Regions from separate parts of the Catellatospora sp. NPDC049133 genome, predicted to be linked through region 2. Evidence: riboswitches for the same ligand, from Rfam matches in the RefSeq annotation. Region 2 holds a riboswitch; the other holds the start of a gene.
What was found. A riboswitch is a leader RNA that binds a small molecule or an ion and turns the genes downstream of it on or off. The one in region 2 is predicted to bind cobalamin.

Region 1 (7,594 bases), on a different contig from region 2:
GCTGACCTGCCGGCCGTCGTGGAACGTGATCCGGTAGTGGTAGGCGGTCTGGCGGATGCCGCCGCTGGTGTTCTCGGCGACCGACGCGTACAGCGCCTGCACCTCGTCCCAGCGGTAGACCTCGATGCCCTTGCGGCGCACCCGCACCCAGCCCTGGTCGAACACGTGCACCTGGAGCCGCCGCGCCTTGGCCGACACGAGCGGGCTGCGCAGCAGCACCACCAGGAAGCCGAGCGCGTTGACCACCGCGAGCACGATGAACGGCATCGCCATGGCCAGCGGGCCGTCCTCGTACAGCGTCGGCGAGCCGTTGGCGGCCAGCACCATGATCACGGACAGCGCCACCCACAGCAGCAGGAGCACGCCCAGGCCGATCAGCGGCATCTTCGGCGTCTGCGCCGGATAGCTCACCCCGGGGTTGCCCAGCCCGCGCGACGCCGCCGCCACGGCCACGTCTGCGGGCACGGTCACAGTGCCCGGCTTGGCGTTCACCGACATGGGTCAGACCGCCCTCGTCCACGCCTCGGCGGCGGCCGACTCCTCGTGCTGCCGCCTGCGGTTGCGGGCGCCGAACACGAGCGTGCCGGCCGCGCCGAGCAGGAACACCGCGCCGATGCCACCGAAGAGCAGGCCCTGGCGCTGCTGGCCCTCCTGCACCTCCTGGTAGGTGAGCCAGCGGGTGCCGGAGTCGGTGGACTCGATGCACTTGTCCGCAGGACCCATGGTGTCCGGGCCGCACTTGACGCTGGTGGACAGCCAGACCGCGAGGCCGATGCCCAGGAGCCCGATGACCCCGAACACCACGGCGTTCGCGATCGGATTCGAGCCGGATTTGGCCACGACGATCACTCCCCGTTGCAGAACATGAGGGCGTCACCATAACGACCTCAAGATCTGCGGAGAATCGCCCGATCGCCCGAACGCCGCGCCACCGCCGGATCAGCCCTCCAGGCTGCCCTCCGCCTCCAGATAGGCCTGGAGCAGCGCGTCCAGCGTGGCCGGATCGGGCTCGGCCCACAGGCCCCGGTCGGCGGCCTCGATGAGGCGTTCGCTGATGCCGCGCAGCGCCCACGGATTGGACCGCTCCAGGAACTCGCGGACCTCCGGGTCGAAGACGTACGCCGCCGCCAGCTTCTCGTACATCCAGTCGTCGACGACCCCGGCCGTGGCGTCGTAGCCGAACAGGTAGTCCACGGTCGCGGCCAGCTCGAACGCGCCCTTGTAGCCGTGCCGGCGCATCGCGGCGATCCAGCGCGGGTTGACCACCCGGGCCCGGAACACGCGCTTGGTCTCCTCGCCCAGGGTGCGCGTCTTCACGCTGTCGGGCAGGTGCGAGTCGCCGATGACCGCGGTCGGCGAAGCCCCGGTCAGCGAGCGCACCATCGCGATCATGCCGCCGTGGTACTGGAAGTAGTCGTCGGAGTCGACGATGTCGTGCTCACGGGTGTCCACGTTCTTCGCGGCGACGCTGACCCGGCGGTAGACCCGTTCCAGGTCCTCGCGGGCGGCCCTGCCGTCCAGGTCGCGGCCGTACGCGTAGCCGCCCCAGACCGCGTACACCTCGGCCAGGTCCTTGTCGTCGCGCCAGTTCCGGGCGTCGATGAGCGGGAGCAGGCCGGCCCCGTACGCCCCCGGCTTGGAACCGAAGATGCGGGTGGTGGCCCGCCGCCGGTCGCCGTGCTCGGCCTCGTCGGCGCGGGCGTGCGCGCGCACGAAGTTGTCCTCGTCGGCCTCGTCCAGCTCGGCCACCGCCCGCACCGCGTCGTCGATCAGCGCGACCGCGTGCGGGAACGCGTCCCGGAAGAAGCCGGAGATGCGCACCGTCACGTCCACTCGCGGCCGGCCCAGCTCGGCCGGCGGCACCACCGCGAACCCGGTCACCCGCCGCGACGCGTCGTCCCAGGTCGGGCGGCAACCCAGCAGGGCCAGCACCTCGGCGATGTCGTCGCCCTGGGTGCGCATCGCCGACGTGCCCCACACCGTCAGCCCGACCGTGCGCGGCCACTCGCCGGTGTCCTGCCGGTGCCGGGCCAGCAGCGAGTCCGCCAGTGCCACCCCGACGTCCCACGCGTTGCGCGACGGGATCGCCTTCGGGTCGACGGAGTAGAAGTTGCGCCCGGTCGGCAGCACGTTGACCAGGCCACGGGTCGGCGAGCCGGACGGCCCCGCCGCGACGTAGCGCCCGTCGAGCGCCTTCAGCACCGCGGTCACCTCGTCCACGGTCGCGTCCAGCCGCGGCACCACCTCGGTCGCGGCGAAGTGCAGCACCGCCTCCACGGCGTCGTCCGGGCCGCCCAGCACCTCGGCGACGACCGCCGGGACCTTCGACGGCTCCCAGCCCAGCGTCTCGTTGCCGATCACCAGCCGCCGGGCCACGCCCTCGATCAGGTCGACGGCGTCCGCGCCGGTGCGGGCCGGGCCGTCGGCGACGTCGGTCAGGTCCGCGGGCACGGCCGCCACGGCACCCGGCTCGGCCAGCAGGGCACGCTCGTCCAGCCCGTACCGGCGGCACAGTGCCGCCCGCAGTCCCGGCAGCGCCCCACGCACGCCGCCCCACACCTGGTTGGCGCGCAGCACCGCGAGCACCAGGTTGATCCGCGCCTCGCCTTCCGGCGCGCCGCCGAGGACGTGCAGGCCGTCGCGGATCTGCGAGTCCTTGACCTCGCACAGGTAGCCGTCGACGTGCAGGATGAAGTCGTCGAAGTCGTCCTCGCCCGGCATGTCGGCCTGGTGCAGGTCGTGGTGGAGCTGGGCGGCCTGGATCAGGGTCCAGATCTGGGCGCGCACCGCGGGCAGTTTCGTCGGGTCGAGGGCCTGCACGGTGGCGTACTCGTCGAGCATCTGCTCCAGTTTCGCCATCTCGCCGTACGTCTCCGCGCGGGCCATCGGCGGCACCAGGTGGTCCACGATCACCGCGTGCCCGCGCCGCTTGGCCTGGGTGCCCTCGCCCGGGTCGTTGACGATGAACGGGTACACCAGCGGAATGTCACCGAGCACCGCGTCCGGCGCGCACTCGCGGGACAGGCCCAGCCCCTTGCCCGGCAGCCACTCCAGGGTGCCGTGCTTGCCCAGGTGCACCACCGCGTCCGCGCCGAACTCCTGGTCCAGCCACCGGTACGCGGCCAGGTAGTGGTGGCTCGGCGCGAGGTCCGGGTCGTGGTAGATGGCGACCGGGTTCTCCCCGAAGCCGCGCGGGGGTTGGATCATCAGCAGCACGTTGCCGAAGCGCAGCGCCGCCAGCACGATCTCGCCCCGGTCCACGTACAGCTCGCCCGGCGGCTCGCCCCACGCGGCGACGATGCCGTCGCGCAGGCTCGCGGGCAGCGTGGCGAACCATCGGGTGTAATCGTTCAGCGGGACCCGGGCCGGGGCCGCCGCGAGCTGCTCCTCGGTCAGCCACTCCACGTCGTGCCCACCCGCCGCGATCAGCGCATGGATCAGCGCGTCCCCGTCCTCCGGGCTGTGACATGGCGCCAGAGGCGCGCCGTCGCCCAGGTCGTACCCCGCCTCGCGCAGCGCCCGCAGCAGCACCACCGCGCTGGCCGGGGTGTCCAGACCGACCGCGTTGCCGACCCGCGAGTGCCGCGTCGGGTAGCTGGACAGCACGATCGCAAGCTTCTTGTGCTCGTTCGGCACGTGCCGCAGCCTCGCCTGGCGCACCGCGATGCCCGCGACCCGGGCCGCCCGCTCCGGGTCGGCGGCGTACACGCCGATGCCGTCCGGGCCCGGCTCCTTGAACGAGAACGGCACCGTGATCAGGCGGCCGTCGAACTCCGGGATCGCCACCTGCATCGCCGCGTCCATCGGGCTCAGCGCCGCGTCCGAGTCCTGCCACACCGCCCGCGACGAGGTCAGGCACAGCGCCTGCAGCACCGGCACGTCCAGCTCGGACAGCGCCGCCACCGACCATGCCTCGTCGTCCCCGCCGCCGCTCGCGTCCGCCGGGGTGGTGCCGCCCGCCGCCAGCACCGTCACGATCAGCGCGTCGCAGCCCCGCAGCAGGTCAAGCAGCCCGTCCGACACCCCGCGCAGCGAACCGCAGTACACCGGCAGCGCGTTCGCGCCCGCGTCGTGCAGCGCCCCGGCGAGGGTGTCCACGAACGCCGTGTTCCCGGCCAGCTCGTGCGCGCGGTAGTAGACGATCCCGACGGTCGGCCGCCCGGCCTCGTGCGCCGGGCCGGGGCGCACGCCGAACTCCGGCGTGGCCCGCGGCGCCTCGAAGCCCTCGCCGGTCATCAGCAGCGTGTCCGACAGGAACCGGTGCAGCTCGCGCAGGTTGTCCGCACCGCCCTCGACCAGGTACGCCAGCGCCTCCCCGGCCACCCCGGCGGGCACGGTCGACTCGGCCTGCAGCGCGGCGTCGGGCAGCGCCTCCCCGCCCAGCACCACCACCGGCAGCCCGCCGGCGAGCACCGCGTCGAGCCCATCCGGCCAGGTGCGGCGGCCGCCGAGCAGGCGCACCACCGCGAAGCCGACGCCCCGCAGCAACTCGGGGACGTCACCGGCGTCGAGCCGGGCCGGGTTGCCGATGCGCCAGGGCGCACCCGACGCCCGGGCGGCGAGCAGCTCGGTGTCCGCAGTGGACAGCAGCAGACCTTGGACAGCCGTCATGGCCGCGTACCTCCTGTCGGGGTCCGCGCCCCGGTAGCAGAGTCGATGCGGCGGCCGGAGTCTCCTGACTCCCGGATCGACGCCCGGCCCCGGGCCTTCCCTTGCGGTGGCCTCGGATCTCTCCGACGGGGTGGGGACGGGCTCCCCGGTCACAGTGGCGGGACCGTCTCGGCTCTTCCCCGAGTTCCTCCCTGCCGCCGAGAGCGATCCTAGCGGCAGATAATGGAGCATGGCCTATCAGTGGCTCGCCGGGCTGACCATGGTGGTGCACTTCGCGTTCCTCGCGTACGTCGTCGCGGGCGGTTTCCTGGCCTGGTGGCGGCCGTGGCTGATCTGGCCGCACCTGATCGCCGCCGGCTGGGGTTTCGCCACGGTCGTCCTCGGCCTCGACTGCCCCCTGACCTACGTCGAGGACTGGGCCCGCCGCGAAGCCGGTGAGCAGGGCCTGTCCCGCGGCTTCATCGACACGTACCTGACCGGCGTGGTCTACCCCGAACGGTTCACCGTGCCGCTGCAGGTGCTGGCCGGGCTGGTAGTGCTGACCTCCTGGATCGGCTTCGCCCTCCGCCGCAGGCGCGGCCGGCACGGGTCCGCCACCTCGGCCGACGTGCCATAGAGTGCCGGGATGATCGAACAGCTCGCCTCTGGCGGTCGCCACCAAAGCCATCTGTTGATCGATCAACTTCGTGGATTTTTGTCGTACACCGGTTCTAAAATGGAGCCATGCGGGAGGCATTGGCGCAGGCGGGGCGATCGGTCGCCGCTTGCGTCGACTCGCCTGTGTGGCCCCTGACCGACGTCGAGCTGATCACCTCGCTCGACTCGGTACGAGCGTTGCGGGAACGCCTGGCGGCGGTGGAACTGTCGCTGGTCCGCGAACTCGACGCCCGTGCGGTCCCCGTCGCCCACGGTGCCTCCAGCACCGCGGTCTGGCTGCGTGAACACTGGCGCATCGGCATACGCACGGCCAAGCAGACCGTGGAACTCGCCCGCGCGCTGGACCGCCTCCCCACCACCGCCGACGCCCTCGCCGCCGGAACCGTCAACACCGAGCAGGCCGCTGTCATCGCTCAGGCTATCGCCGCGCTTCCCTCCGAGGTGGGCCTGGAGACCGCAGCGAAGGCCGAGACCGCGCTGATCGGATTCGCGGCCCAGTTCGAACCGTCCGTGCTCCGCCGCTTCGGCGAGCGCATTCTCACCCACGTCGCCCCCGACACCGCTGAGGGGCACGAACGCGAGACACTGGCCGCGCAGGAGGAACGCGCTTACGCCACCCGCACGCTGACCCTTGTCGCCGACCGCAGCGGGCGGGTGCGCCTGACCGGCTGGCTCGACACCGAAGCCGCCGCCGTGGTCACCGCCGCCCTCGACCCCCTCTCCCGCCCTGGTGCTGTCGACCACACCCGCGCCCACGTCACCCTCGGCGGTGCCATCGCGAGCGACAGCGACCCCGTCGAAGGCTCAAACGCCGCCGGGCACCGCGCGCCTGAAAGCGCTCGGGACATGCGCACCGCGGGTCAACGGCGGGCCGACGCCCTCACCGAGATCTGCCGCCGTGTGCTCGCCTCGGGCGAACTGCCCGACAACGGCGGCGACCGTCCTCAGCTCGTGATCACCGTCGACTACGACGACCTCGCGCAACGCACCGGAGCAGGGCTGCTCGACAACGGCACGACGCTCACTCCTGAGACCGTCCGGCGCATAGCCTGCGACGCCCAGGTCATTCCCGCGGTGCTCGGCGGCGACGGGCAGCTTCTCGACCTCGGCCGGACCCGCCGACTCATCAACGGGGCCCTGCGCCGAGCGCTCGTCCTCCGCGACCAGGGCTGCGCCTTTCCTGGCTGCGACCGACCGCCTCGCTGGTGCCAGGGGCACCACATTCGGCACTGGGCCGACGGCGGTCCCACCGACCTCGACAACGCCGTGCTCCTGTGCGGGCACCACCACCGCGTCGTCCACCACGACGACTGGCAGGTCCGGGTCGGCCACGACCGGCGGCCCGAGTTCATCCCGCCGAGCTACGTGGACGCCGCCCGGCTTCCTCGCCGCAACTCCTTCCACCTGCGGCCCTAGGCCGGGCCCGATCGCTGATCACACCGGGCCGAGCCGGGCCACCACTCGGAGAATCGGCACCGCCCGAGCAGATGGACGGCCGCCGCTGCGCAAACTGCTTGATCGGCACACGGCCGGCAAGGCAAGCAGCCCGCCCTCGGCATCCTTCTGGTCGGCGCGCACCCTAAGGCACATCGGCAGACCGACCGGCCCGGTCCGGAACGATCTCCCTGTAGGAGCGGTAGGGGCCCGCCTCCTCCCAGCCCAGGTCCCAGCCGGTCACCAGCTGTGCCGCCGCTATCGGCACGCGGTACCACGTCTCGGCATCCCCGTCCGGGCCGATCGTCGCCGCCAACTGCTCCAGGTCGTACGGCAACCTCTCGCTCGCGAGGGGGCGCTCGTCGAGTTCGCCCTCGAAGGACACCTCCCACGCGACGACCCCGTCGGCGCAGACCAGGGCGTGGCTGAACAACTCCCGCTCGATCACTTCCAGCCGCACCACCCGACCCGCCACCGACCATCGCCCCAGCTGCGCGTCGGAGTCACCGAGGGAGAAGTGCGGATCGATCAGCACCGTCCAGCCCACTGCGGCGGGCCCCACCGACGGGTAGGGCGCCGACTCGGCGGCGGCCTCCCGTTCCGATCTGAAGACGTCGGACAGGTGACCGCCCAGCAGTGCCGCCACCTCCGCAGGCGTCCGGTTCTCCAACAGCACGTAGCAGCAGGACCAGCTTTCGGCATTCACAACGTCGAGGATGCCGCCCCGAGCGCGCCTGCATGATTGGTTTGTCGGCGGCAGCGTGCCGCGATCAGACCACCAGCGTCGCGGCACGTGCGGCGAGGCCGACGCCGACGAGCAGCACCATCGCGCTCGCGGCGTACGGCCCGGCCAGCCGGAGCCGCCGGAACCGCTCGAATCGCGCCGACCAAC
Region 2 (7,594 bases):
ATCCACTCGAAGCAGAACCGTGCCTTGCGGGCGATCGACGGGATGTTCTCCACGGCGGCGAACGCCTGCGCCCGCTCCTCGTCGTCGGGCAGGTACGTGTCCAGCAGGGTCAGGTAGAACTGGACGTGCACCGCCTCCTCGAACAGCTGGCGGCTCAGGTAGAGCCGGGCCTCGGGCGCGTTGATGTGCCGGTACAGGTTGAGCACGAGGTTGTTGGCGACGATGGTGTCGCCGGTCGCGAAGAACGCGACGAGGCGGTTGACCAGGTGCCGCTCGCCGTCGCTGAGCGTGGCCAGGTCGGGCAGGTCGTTGCCGAGGTCCACCTCCTCGACCGTCCAGGTGTTGCGGATGGCGGCGCGGTAGCGCTCGTAGAAGTCCGGGTAGCGCATCGGCCGCAGGGTCAGGTCGAGGCCCGGGTCGAGCAGCATCTTCTTGGCGTCGGTGGTCACTGGCAGGCCTCGCAGATCTCCGGGTTCTCCAGGTTCAGGTTGATCAGGCTCGCCGCGGTCCGCAGCGGCTGCGCCGGAAGTCCGGGCACGCCGCCGGCCACCGCGGAGCCGCCGACCCGCACCGCCTCCGGCAGCGCCGCATCGGCGCTGCCTGCGCCCACCGCAGCGTTAAGAAGGTGCCCTTCCTCCACGGAAACCGATGGGAAGGTGCCCTTCCTTACGGTGGTGGGGGTGATGGTGGTGGCGGGGCGGGAGCGGAGGTAGTAGGTGGTTTTGAGGCCTTTTCGCCAGGCGTAGGCGTACATGGAGGAGAGTTTGCCGATGTCGGGGGAGGCCATGAAGAGGTTGAGGGACTGAGACTGGTCGATGAAGGGGGTGCGGGCGGCGGCCAGGTCGATGAGGGCGCGTTGGGGGAGCTCCCAGGCGGTGCGGAAGCGGGTGCGCAGTTCGGCGGGGATCTCGGGGATCGCGGCGATGGAGCCTTCGGCGGCGAGGATGTGTTCGCGCAGGGCGGCGGTCCACAGGCCGCGGGCCTTGAGTTCGTCGACGAGGTAGCGGTTGACCTGGAGGAACTCGCCGGACAGGGTCTCGCGCTTGAAGACGTTGGCGACCGGCGGCTCGATGCACTCGGCGCAGCCGGCGATCGAGGCGATGGTGGCCGTGGGCGCGATCGCGATGAGCAGCGAGTTGCGCAGGCCGGTGCGGGCGACCTTGGCGGCCAGCTCGTCCCAGGCCCAGGGGCGGGTGCGGGTCGCGTCCGGGTAGTGGTCGGGGTGCAGGACGCCGCGGGCGGCGCGGGTGTCCGCGTACGACGGGTGCGTGCCCAGCTCGGCGGCCAGGTCGGCACTGGTGTCGTACGCCGCGAGCGCGATCTCCTCGGCGATGCGGGTGGACAGCGCCAGCGCCTCGGGCGAGTCGAAGTCCAGGCGTAACGTGAAGAAGACGTCGGCCAGGCCCATCACGCCCAGGCCGATCGGCCGCCACCGGTTGTTGGCCCCGGCCGCCTCGCCCGTCGGGTAGTAGGACAGGTCGATGGTGCGGTCGAGCACGCGTACGGCGGTGCGCACCGTGTCGCGCAGCGTGTCCCAGTCGACGCCGTCGTCGCCGAGGTGCGCGGCCAGGTTGATCGAGCCGAGGTTGCACACCGCCGTCTCGCCGTCGCTGGTCACCTCCAGGATCTCGGTGCACAGGTTGGACAGGTGCACCGTGTTGCCGGCGACCGCGGTCTGGTTGCAGGCGCGGTTGGCGGCGTCCTTGAACGTCATCCAGCCGTTGCCGGTCTGCGCCAGGGTGCGCATCATGCGGCCGTACAGCTCCCGGGCCTGGACCGTGCGCACCGCGCGCCCGGCGGACTCGGCGGCCCGGTAGGCCGTGTCGAACTCCTCGCCCCACAGGTCGACCAGCTCCGGCACGTCCTTCGGATCGAACAGCGACCAGCTCGCGTCGGCCTCGACCCGGCGCATGAACTCGTCCGGCACCCAGTTGGCCAGGTGCAGGTTGTGGGTGCGCCGGCTCTCCTCGCCGGTCGAGTCGCGCAGCTGCAGGAATTCGTCCAGGTCGGCGTGCCAGGTCTCCAGGTAGACGCAGGCCGCGCCCTTGCGCCGGCCGCCCTGGTTGACGGCGGCGACGCTGGAGTCCAGCGTGCGCAGCCACGGCACGATGCCGTTGGACAGCCCGTTCGTGCCGCGGATCAGCGAGCCCCGGGACCGGATCCGGCTCCACGCCACCCCGATGCCCCCGGCGTACTTGGACAGCCGCGCGATCTGGCCGTAGCGCTCGTAGATCGACTCCAGCTCGTCGCGCGGCGAGTCGAGCAGGAAGCAGCTGCTCAGCTGCGGTCGGCGGGCGCCGGCGTTGAACAGCGTCGGCGAGCTGGGCAGGTACGCCAGCCGGCTGAGGATGGCGTACAGCCGCCCGACCTCGGTGACACTGCCCGGCAGCCGCCGCCCGGCACTGCCCGCGTCGCCGACCTCGCCCATCAGGCCGCAGGCGACCCGGAGCAGGAACTGCTGGGGTGTCTCCAGCACCTTGCGGGTCACCGGGTGCCGCAGCAGGTAGCGGTCGTAGACGGTGCGCAGCCCGAAGTACTCGAAGCGGTCGTCGGCGGCCGGGTCCACGAGTTCCCCCAGCTCGTCCGCGTGGGTCGCGACGAACGCGGCCAGGTCGTCGGCGAGCAGCCCGGCCGCGTGCGCGGCGCGCACGGAACTAGGGAAGTCGGTGACGCCCTGGGTGGCCGCCTCCGCGGTGATGTGCACGGTGAGCAGCCGCGCCGCGAGCCGGCTGTACGACGGCTCCTGGGCCACCAGGGCGGCGGCCGTCTCGACGGCCCGCAAGCGCAGATCGGCCTCGGTCGCGCCGGGCCAGACGCCGGCCGCTACCGGGGTCAGCACGGCCGTGTGGTCCACATCGGGCAGCCCTTGCGCCGCCTCGGCGAGCAGTGTCGCGAGCGACGCGGTGAGCGGCGCGGCGTCGGCGGTGCCGGAGTCGGCGGTGTTGCGGAAGGTGGTGCTGGTCAAAGTGTGCGCTCCCCCTCGTTCAAGCGCGGGAGGGCACGCGAACGGCACCGACCCGGCTGGTCCGGGCCTACGCCGTCCACCGAGGACCATCCCGCGCGGTCCGGTGTCGCGGCCCCTGGCCCTGCCGCGCAACGGCGCAGTCGGCACAGTGGGTCGCGGGCGCGTCGCGGAACCGTCCGCGGCACGCACGCCGGCAGGTCTTCGGGCTCGTGGGCGCGGCCGGGCGGCGCGGTGCGGACACCATGCTGCCGTAGACCCCCTACGCCGTCGCTTCCCAGGCCGGACCGGCCCAGTGCTGTCCGCTCCCCTCTTCGCGGGAGGAGGGCGGGACGGCTTCGTTCCCACTCACCGCTGCGGGGCAGCTCCGGAATCGCACCGGATTCCCTCAGCGCGGACCGCCCTGCGGCGGCTCGCGCGCACCCCGAAACCCGGCCCCGAGGGGGCCGGAGGGGTGGACCAGCGATGCCCTCACACTACATCTAGTGGCACGCAGACAACAGCGGCCCCATATAGGCTCGGCGTGTCGTCGATGGCCCGCCCTCACCGGCGTCGATGCGGGCGGTCAGCAGGCGCAGGCCGCGCCGCTCGCGGGGGCCGTCAGCGGGTCCACGTCGTTCTTGCGCAGCCCGAGGAAGGTCTGCGTGTCGAAGCCCTCGCGCACCCAGTACTCGTACCCGCCGAGCATCTCCTTGACCTGGTAGCCCAGACGGGCGAAGGCCAGTGCGGCCCGGGTCGCACCGTTGCAGCCAGGCCCCCAGCAGTAGGTGACCACGACGCTGCCGGCCGGCACGACCTCGGCCGCCCGTGCCGCGATCTCGGCGGTGGGCAGGTGCACCGCGCCGGGCAGGTGCCCCTGCTCCCACGCCTCCAGCGAGCGGGAGTCGACGAGCACGAAGCCGGGTGCGCCGGACGCCAGGTCGGCGGACACGTCGGACACGTCGGCCTCGAACGACAGGCGGGCGGCGAAGTGCGCGGCGGCGACGCCGGCGGCGGCCGGGGGCGTGCTGAGCACTGCGGAGGTGGTGACAACGGCGGGCATGGTCGGCTCCTTCTGGTCGGTCACTGGTTCCACCCTGTCGAGCCGGCCGGGCCACCAGAAGTGGCGAGAACGCCGCTGTCCGCTAAGATCTCGCCATGGGTACGCCGGTGACACTGGAGACCCGCGCCCGGCACCGGATCGCGGTGCTGGCCTACGCCGGGATGGCGCCCTTCGAGCTGGGCTGCGTGGTGGAGGTGTTCGGCCTGCCCCGCCCCGAGCTCGACGTCGCCTGGTACGACCTCGACGTCTGCGCCGAGACGCCGGAGCCGATGCCGGCCGTCGGCGGCTTCTCGATCACCGCCCGGCACGGCCTGGCCGTGCTGGCCGCCGCCGACACCGTGATCGTTCCGGGGGTTGCCGACGTCCGCGGCGAGGTCTCCCCCGCGCTGGTCGAGGCCCTGCGCACGGCCGCCGACCGGGGCGCTCGGATGGTCTCCATCTGCTCCGGCGCGTTCGCGCTGGCCGCGGCGGGCCTGCTGGACGGCCGGGCGGCCACCACGCACTGGAAGTACGCCCCACTGCTGCGCGAGCGCCATCCGCTGGTCGAGGTGACCCCCGACGTGCTCTACGTCGACGCCGGCCAGGTGATCACCAGCGCGGGCAGCGCGGCCGGGCTGGATCTGTGCCTGCACCTGGTGCGCCGCGACCACGGCGCGCAGATCGCCAACACGGTCGCCCGGCGGCTGGTGCTGCCGCCGCACCGCGACGGCGGCCAGGCGCAGTTCATCGAATTGCCCGTGCGCGACGTCATCGACGACGACGGCGTGGCCCGCGCAATGGCCTGGGCACTGGACCACCTGACCGAGCCGCTCACGGTGAACCTGCTGGCCGCGCACGCGCGCATGTCCCCGCGCAGCTTCCTGCGCCACTTCGCCCGGCACACCGGCACCAGCCCGATCCGCTGGCTCATCGACCAGCGCGTGGCGGCCAGCCTGCCGCTGCTGGAGACCTCGGACTCCCCCGTCGAGCAGGTCGCCGCCGCGGTCGGCTTCGACTCACCGGCCACGTTCCGGCACCACTTCAGCCGGTGCATGCGCACCTCGCCGTCGTCGTACCGGCGGACGTTCCGCGGCCGGTAGCCGCGGAACGCCTGGTCCGTGCGGCGGGGCGGCGATCAGCCCCACTCGAAACCGCCGTTCGCCTGGGCGGCGCCGGCGAAGCCCAGCACGGCGAGCGCGGCCACGGCGGCCGTCGGCGCCATCCTGACGAGAAGTCTGCGCATGCGAATCCTCCTTTCGAGATCCCGATCGATGCGCACCATCGCACGCGGCGCGGTCCCGCCATCGCCCCGAACGGCGGCGGATCTCCGCCACCCCCGGCGATCACGACGACACGGCGCGGGTGCTCTCCACCGTGGACTGCAGTCGCCGGGCCTCGGCCAGGTAGGCGTCGGACAGGCCGAACCGCTCGTCGCCGCGGTGCAGCTCACCCAGTCGGCGCGCGGTCTGCGCCTGGGCGCGGCGATCGCCGATCCGCTCGAAGATCTCCAGGGCCTGGGTGAGCCGCTGTACGGCCACCTCGGGCGCTTCCAGCGACGCCAGATCGGTCAGGCAGTAGGCCTCGCAGTGGGCGTCGCCGAGCACCGCGAACCGGTCCAGCGCCGCGATCAGGTCCGCGCGCGCGAGGGCCGGCTCGCCGCTGCGCAACCGGAGCAGGCCCAGCTGGCGGGTCAGCAGCGCGGCCCGGTGCTCGTCGCCGATCTCCTCGGCCAGGGCCAGCCCCGCGGTGAAGTAGCGGTACGCCTCGGCGAGTTCGCCCTTGGCCAGCCACACCATGCCCAGCGCGCCCCGCGAGTACGCCTCGCCGTGCCGGTGCCCGAGCAGCCGGTATGCCTCCAGCGCCTGCCGGTAGCAGTCCAGCGCCTCGTCGTGCTCGGCCCGGATCCGGTGCCCCGTGCCCAGCCCGGCCAGCGCCGCGGCCTGCCCGCACAGATTGCCGAGCCGGGCGAACAGCAGCCGCGACCGGCTGAACGCCTCCGCCGCCTCCTCGTAGTGATCGCGGTAGAGGTGCAACTGTCCCAGCCCGCGCAGGGTCACCGCCTCACCGAGCAGGTTGCCCCGCGCCCGGCAAGCCGCCAGCGCGGTCCGGTGCGTCTGCTCCCACTCGGTGGTGTGCCCGCCCATGTCGCACCAGGCCACCATGGCGTGCGCCAGCTCCCAGGCCAGATCGGACAGCCCATTGGCGGCGGCGGCCTCGACCGCGCCGAGCAGCGCCTCCCGCTCGGTCGCGAACCAGCGCACCGGATCGCCTGCCAGCTCCGCCGCGCCCGGCACCGCCCAGCGTGCCGCGACGGTGACACCGGGCCCGAACACCTGCGGCGGCAGCCCGGCGGCCGCACGTTCCGCCAGAGCGAGGTAGCCACCGAGCGCCCGGGTCAGGGCCGCGCCGATCGCCTCCCCGGGCAGGTCCGGGGCCAGCAGCCCGACCAGCACCGGCAGGCCGTAACGCGGCTGGCCCAGGTCGTCGGTGCCGGTGGACCGCAGCAGCCGGGCCCGGTCGAGCGCATCGAGCACCTCCGTCGCGTCCGGCCGGTCCAGCAGCGCGGCCGGAACCCAGCCCGGTGCGGAGGGGATGCCCAGCCGGGCCAGGCCCCGCAGCACCAGCGCGGCCGCGCCGTCCAGCCGGGTGGCCAGCACCGCCGGGCCCTCCTGTTCGACGAGCAGGGTGCGGTGCAGGCGGCGCAGCGGCTCGCCCGGCTCCACGCCCAGCTCCTCGGTCAGGGTGCGGCGCGCGGTGGCGTACGCCGACAGCGCCTCGGCCCGGTGCCCGGCGTCGCGCAAGGCGGTCACCAGCAGGGACCACGCCTCTTCGCGCAGCGGCTCCTCGGTGACCAGCCGGCGCAGCTCGTCCACGGCCGCCGCGGGCTGCCCGGCCTCGATGCGCAGCCGGGCCCGGTTCTGCCGGACCGCCCGCCGCCGCTCCACCAGCCGGTCGATCTCCGCACGCCACAGCGGTGAGGCGGGCAGGTTCTCGACCGGCTCGCCGCGCCACAGGCCCAGGGCCGCGTCGAGGCTGTCCGGGTCACCGCCGCGGGCGTACTCCTCGAAGCGCAGCAGGTCCAGCTCGCCGCAGTCCAGCTCCAGCCGGTATCCGGGCGCCTGCCGGCGCAGCCGGTCCTCGCCCAGCCGGGTGCGCAGCGCGCTGACGTACGTCTGCACGTTGGCCAGCGCCGACCGGGGCGGGTCCTGCCCCCACAGCACCTCGATCAGCTGATCCACCGACACGGTGCGGCCGTGGTTGAGAGCGAGGGTGGCCAGCAGCTGGCGCGGCTTCACGCCGCCGACAGGTGCGTCGAGGCCGCCCAGGGTCAACTCGAAGGAGCCCAGGATGCGCAGTTCCAGCCGGTCCGACACGCCAACCCACCCACACGATCCGTGATCGATTGCCTGAGCCTACGCGTGCTCGGCTGATCGGACCAGAGCACTCGGCTGAACGGCTGTAGGAGTTCTGGAGAAACGTTGGAGAGCGTATCGCGACGCTGTGAACACACCCCGCGCAGTCACGGGCCTCCTGTTCCACCACCCCACGGAAGGGAACCGTCCATATGCGACCGACACGATTGTTCGCCGGCGCCGCAGCGCTGGTCATAG

Region 1: it holds a riboswitch for cobalamin, as region 2 does, so the genes downstream of both, cobN (cobaltochelatase subunit CobN) here and AB0B35_RS29885 (ribonucleoside-diphosphate reductase subunit alpha) in region 2, are expected to answer to the same signal.

The regions. Positions count from the first base shown of each region.
Region 1 is NZ_JBEZDT010000002.1:43,854-51,447, forward strand. It holds gene AB0B35_RS02485 (DUF6585 family protein) at 1-471, opposite strand, end outside; gene AB0B35_RS02490 (hypothetical protein) at 502-840, opposite strand; gene cobN (cobaltochelatase subunit CobN) at 940-4,611, opposite strand; cobalamin riboswitch at 4,650-4,839, opposite strand; gene AB0B35_RS02500 (DUF2784 domain-containing protein) at 4,841-5,227, shown strand; gene AB0B35_RS02505 (DUF222 domain-containing protein) at 5,335-6,684, shown strand; gene AB0B35_RS02510 (hypothetical protein) at 6,848-7,408, opposite strand; gene AB0B35_RS02515 (sulfite exporter TauE/SafE family protein) at 7,473-7,594, opposite strand, start outside.
Region 2 is NZ_JBEZDT010000030.1:86,192-93,785, forward strand. It holds gene AB0B35_RS29880 (ribonucleotide-diphosphate reductase subunit beta) at 1-428, opposite strand, end outside; gene AB0B35_RS29885 (ribonucleoside-diphosphate reductase subunit alpha) at 446-2,863, opposite strand; cobalamin riboswitch at 3,161-3,351, opposite strand; gene AB0B35_RS29890 (rhodanese-like domain-containing protein) at 3,528-4,004, opposite strand; gene ftrA (transcriptional regulator FtrA) at 4,100-5,083, shown strand; gene AB0B35_RS29900 (BTAD domain-containing putative transcriptional regulator) at 5,327-7,357, opposite strand; gene AB0B35_RS29905 (M23 family metallopeptidase) at 7,549-7,594, shown strand, end outside.